2 regions of the Streptomyces sp. NPDC047042 genome follow, and region 2 is predicted to be linked to the other one. Evidence: riboswitches for the same ligand, from Rfam matches in the RefSeq annotation. Region 2 holds a riboswitch; the other holds the start of a gene.
The links. Region 2 has a riboswitch for cobalamin ahead of ABZ855_RS41715 (cobalamin biosynthesis protein). Riboswitches for the same ligand answer to the same signal wherever they lie in the genome.

Region 1: linked by a shared signal. The riboswitch ahead of ABZ855_RS20405 (ribonucleoside-diphosphate reductase subunit alpha) and the one ahead of ABZ855_RS41715 (cobalamin biosynthesis protein) in region 2 are both predicted to bind cobalamin.

What each region holds. Positions count from the first base shown of each region.
Region 1 is NZ_JBEYVP010000016.1:154,671-156,866, forward strand. It holds gene mctP (monocarboxylate uptake permease MctP) at 1-953, shown strand, start outside; cobalamin riboswitch at 1,076-1,217, shown strand; gene ABZ855_RS20405 (ribonucleoside-diphosphate reductase subunit alpha) at 1,343-2,196, shown strand, end outside.
Region 2 is NZ_JBEYVP010000052.1:16,755-18,950, forward strand. It holds gene ABZ855_RS41710 (cobyric acid synthase) at 1-177, opposite strand, end outside; gene ABZ855_RS41715 (cobalamin biosynthesis protein) at 174-1,145, opposite strand; cobalamin riboswitch at 1,242-1,385, opposite strand; gene ABZ855_RS41720 (hypothetical protein) at 1,540-1,761, opposite strand; gene ABZ855_RS41725 (inorganic phosphate transporter) at 1,812-2,196, opposite strand, start outside.

The DNA.
Region 1 (2,196 bases), on a different contig from region 2:
TCTTCAAGGCCGCGGGCGACGCCTTCTCCCAGACCAGCCCAGCGACCGGCAAACCGCGCGGGGCAATCGCTCCCGGCGAGGCCTCGCAGTGGACCTACGCCACGCTGGCGCTCGGCTCGGCGCTCGCGCTGTTCATGTACCCGCACAGCGTGACGGCGGTCCTCTCCAGCCGCAGCCGTGACGTGATCCGCCGCAACTCCACGATCCTGCCCCTGTACTCGCTGATGCTGGGCCTGCTCGGACTGCTGGGCTTCATGGCCATCGCGGCCGGAGTCAAGGTCACCAACGGCCAGTTGGCGATCCCGCAGCTCTTCGAGAACATGTTCCCGTCCTGGTTCGCGGGCGTGGCCTTCGCGGCGATCGGCATCGGGGCGCTCGTCCCGGCGGCCATCATGTCCATCGCGGCGGCGAACCTCTTCACGCGGAACATCTACAAGGACTTCCTCAAGCCCGATGCGACTCCGGAACAGGAGACGAAGGTCTCCAAGCTGGTCTCGCTCCTGGTGAAGGTGGGCGCGCTGGTCTTCGTCCTGACCATGGACAAGACGGTCGCCATCAACTTCCAGCTGCTGGGCGGCATCTGGATCCTGCAGACCTTCCCGGCGCTGGTGGGCGGCCTGTTCACCCGCTGGTTCCACCGCTGGGCGCTGCTGGCCGGCTGGGCGGTCGGCATGCTGTACGGCACGCTGGCGGCGTACGGGGTCGCGTCTCCGACGCAGAAGCACTTCGGGGGCAGCGCGAAGGAGATTCCGGGGATCGGTGAGATCGGGTACATCGGGCTGACGGCGTTCGTCCTGAACGTCGTTGTCACGGTGGTCCTTACGTTTGTGCTGAGGGCGCTGAAGGCGCCGGATGGGGTGGACGAGACGAAGGCGTCGGACTACACGGCGGATGCGGGGGATCCGGGGGTGGCGGTGGAACTGCCGCCGGCCACGGCTGGCTCGGCGCACTGATGGCTCCGCCGGGTCCGTGGATTTTTGTCCGCGGGCCCGGTGGGGGCTTGTCGCGCAGTTCCCCGCGCCCCTAAAAGCTGCTCAACTCGCCGTTTCGACACAACATGTGGGGGTGCTTTCCGGGCCCGGCACAAGATGTATGCTCGTGCTCGCTGTCGTCGCAGGGGAATCCGGTGGGAATCCGGAACTGTCCCGCAACGGTGTACTCGTGCATGTTTGTGCGCGTGGTCAGTCCGAGGACCTGCCGACAGTGCGCCCGGCCGACCGGTCCGGGTGCCTGACGTCCGGGCCTCGTGGAGTGGGCCGGTGGACGCGCGCGTACCCGTATGGCGTCCGTGTGCCCCGCTGCCCTCCGCAAGGCCCCGTGCCGAGCGAGGGAGAGCCCCCCTGTGACCATCGCGCCAGCCGAACCGGCTTCAGCGAACCCAGTGGACGCGGTCGAGACGGACGGTCCCGGTGCCGCCCTGCTGCGGACCCTGACCGAGCTGACCGCCGACCTCCCCGACACCGACCCCGGCCGGGTCGCCGCCGCCGCGTTGCGCGGCCGGTCCGCGCGGGCCGACGCGTCGGAGCTGCGCGAGCTGGCCACCGAGGCGGCGGCCGGCCTCATCTCCGAGGACCCCGCCTACTCCCGGCTGGCCGCCAGGCTGCTGACCGTCACCATCGCCGCGGAAGCCGCCTCACAGGGCGTCACCTCCTTCTCCGGGTCGGTCGAGGTCGGACACCGGGAGGGCCTGATCGCCGACCGCACCGCCGAGTTCGTACGGCTGCACACGGACCGGCTGAACGCCCTGATCGACGTCGAGGGCGACGACCGCTTCGGGTACTTCGGGCTGCGGACGCTGCACAGCCGGTATCTCCTGCGCCACCCGATCACGCGCCGGGTCATCGAGACTCCCCAGCACTTCATGCTGCGCGTGGCGAGCGGTCTGGCGGAGGACGACAGTCAGCGGGCCCTCGACGAAGTCGCCGCGCTCTACCGGCTGATGAGCCGCCTCGACTACCTCCCCTCCTCCCCCACCCTGTTCAACTCCGGTACCCGGCACCCCCAGATGTCGTCCTGCTACCTCCTCGACTCCCCGATCGACGAGCTGGACTCCATCTACGACCGCTACCACCAGGTCGCCCGCCTCTCCAAGCACGCCGGCGGCATCGGACTGTCGTACTCCCGTATCCGCAGCCGGGGTTCGCTGATCCGCGGCACCAACGGGCACTCCAACGGCATCGTGCCGTTCCTGAAGAC
Region 2 (2,196 bases):
CTCGGCACCCTCCCGCGTGACGAAGGAGTTGAGGGACATGTTCTGCGCCTTGAACGGCGCGACCTTGACCCCCTGTCGTACGAGCCACCGGCAGATCCCGGCGGTGACGACGCTCTTGCCTGCGTCGGAGGTGGTCCCGGCGACGAGCAGCCCGCCACCGACCGTGCCGCCGCTCATGAGACACGCCCCTTCGCGGCCGCGAGAACCCGCCCGGCGGCCCTGACGCCGGCCCGCCCGGCGACACCGACGCCGAGCGCGAGCAGACCGACGCGACGGGACAGCCGTACGGCCCGCTCGATGTCCTGAACCTCCACTGACCGCCCCTTCTGATTCAGCACAGGCCGATGCTCGACACGTCCGCCGTAGGACAGGGTCCCGCCGAGCCGCACACCCAGGGCGCCCGCGAAAGAGGCTTCCACGGGCCCGGCGTTGGGGCTCGGATGCTTCCCGGCGTCGTCCCGCCAGGCCCGTACGGCCCCGCGAGGATCACCGCCGGTGAGGGTGGCCAGTACGGCGGTGAGCCGCGCTCCCGGCCAGCCCGCCGCGTCGTCCAGCCGGGCGGAGGCCCACCCGTACCTGCGGTACCGGGCGGACTTGTGCCCGACCATGGCGTCAAGGGTGTTGACGGCCCGGAACCCGACCAGCCCGGGCACCCCTCCCATGGCGCCCCAGACCAGCGCGCCCACGACGGCGTCGGAGGTGTTCTCGGCGACGGACTCGACGACGGCCCGGGCGATCCCGTCGGCGTCGAGGGCCTGGGGATCCCGTCCGCAGAGATGGGGCAGCCGCTCCCGCGCCCCCTCGATGTCCCCGGTCTCCAGCGAACGCCCGATGGTCCGGGCCTCGCGCGCGAGCGAGGTCCCGCCGACGACGGCCCAGGTGGCGGCGGCGGTCAGCGCGACGGAAGCGGCAGCGGACGGACGTACGAGGCGAGTGGCCGCCGCGGAGAGGGCGACGGCGCCTCCCGCGCACACGGCGGTGTGCAGCGCGCCCCAGCCTCGGTGGTCCCGCCACAGCATTCGCTCGACGGCGCCGGCGGCCCGCCCGAACACGGCGACCGGATGCCCGCGGCGAGGGTCGCCCAGGATCAGATCACCGAGGAGTCCGGCGGTGGCGCCGTACGCGAAGACGCGATCGGCACGCACGGCTCAGCCGGCCGTGGAAGCGGGCAGCGATCCGGTGCTGTACCTCGAACGGCAGCCGAGCATGGCGATATGTCCTCACTCAGGGTGTCCACGCCCTGGTTCGACGAGACCGGCGGCGAGAGTTCCTGGCTCCCGGGGTTACCTACCCCGGTGACAGTGGCGGGACCGCGCCGGATTCACACCGGCTTCCTCTCCTGCTGCCGTACATGGCTCCGGCAGTCCACCACGGGCCCGGAACACCCGTCAACTTGCCGTTGACCTGGAAGGGAGGACTGTGCTGTGCCCCACATCGCGACCGGATCGAGGCGACGAAAAACGCCCGCCCTGCCCGTGACCACCGACGAGATGGCCACGGACGGAGCGGGCGACGAGGAGGAGATGATCGATGCCGCTGTCAGGCCACGATCAGATAGATCCCGTACGCCACCACGGCCGCACAGGCGGCGAAGCACGCGTACGCGCCCGTGACCGCGAGTCCCGCCGACTCTCCCTGTGCGGCCGCCCGTTCGCGGCGCGAGAGTCCGGCGATGCCCAGGGTGAACACGCCCACCATGGCCACGGTGATGACGAGACTGACGCCGAAGACGGAGCCGAGGGCTGCCCAGTCGATCTTCATCTTGCTTCCTTCTGCTTCCTTCAGCTTCTTACGCGGACCGGGAGTCGGACTCAGAGGGCCGTGGCCGACGGCTTCGCCGTGACCTCGGCCGGGGCGGGGATGGTGGCCGTCAGACCCTCGGTGACGGTGCCGGTCGGAGGCGGGGTCACGGCGGCGATGGCCGTCGTGATGACGCCCGCGGGCTCGGCGTCGGCCTCCTGGACGTCGTTGACGTTGGTGTGGTCGATCACCTCGCGGCGCGAGACGACCCAGATCGCCGCGCTCGAGGCGATGAGGAAGACGGCCACCAGTGCCGTACCCCAGTCCCCGAACCCGGTGACGTACTCCGCGAGCGCGCCGACGAGAGCCGCCGCGGGCAGCGTCAGCCCCCACGCGACGAACATGCGGGTCGCCGTCGACCAGCGGACCACGCCACCCTTGCGGCCGAGGCCGGCG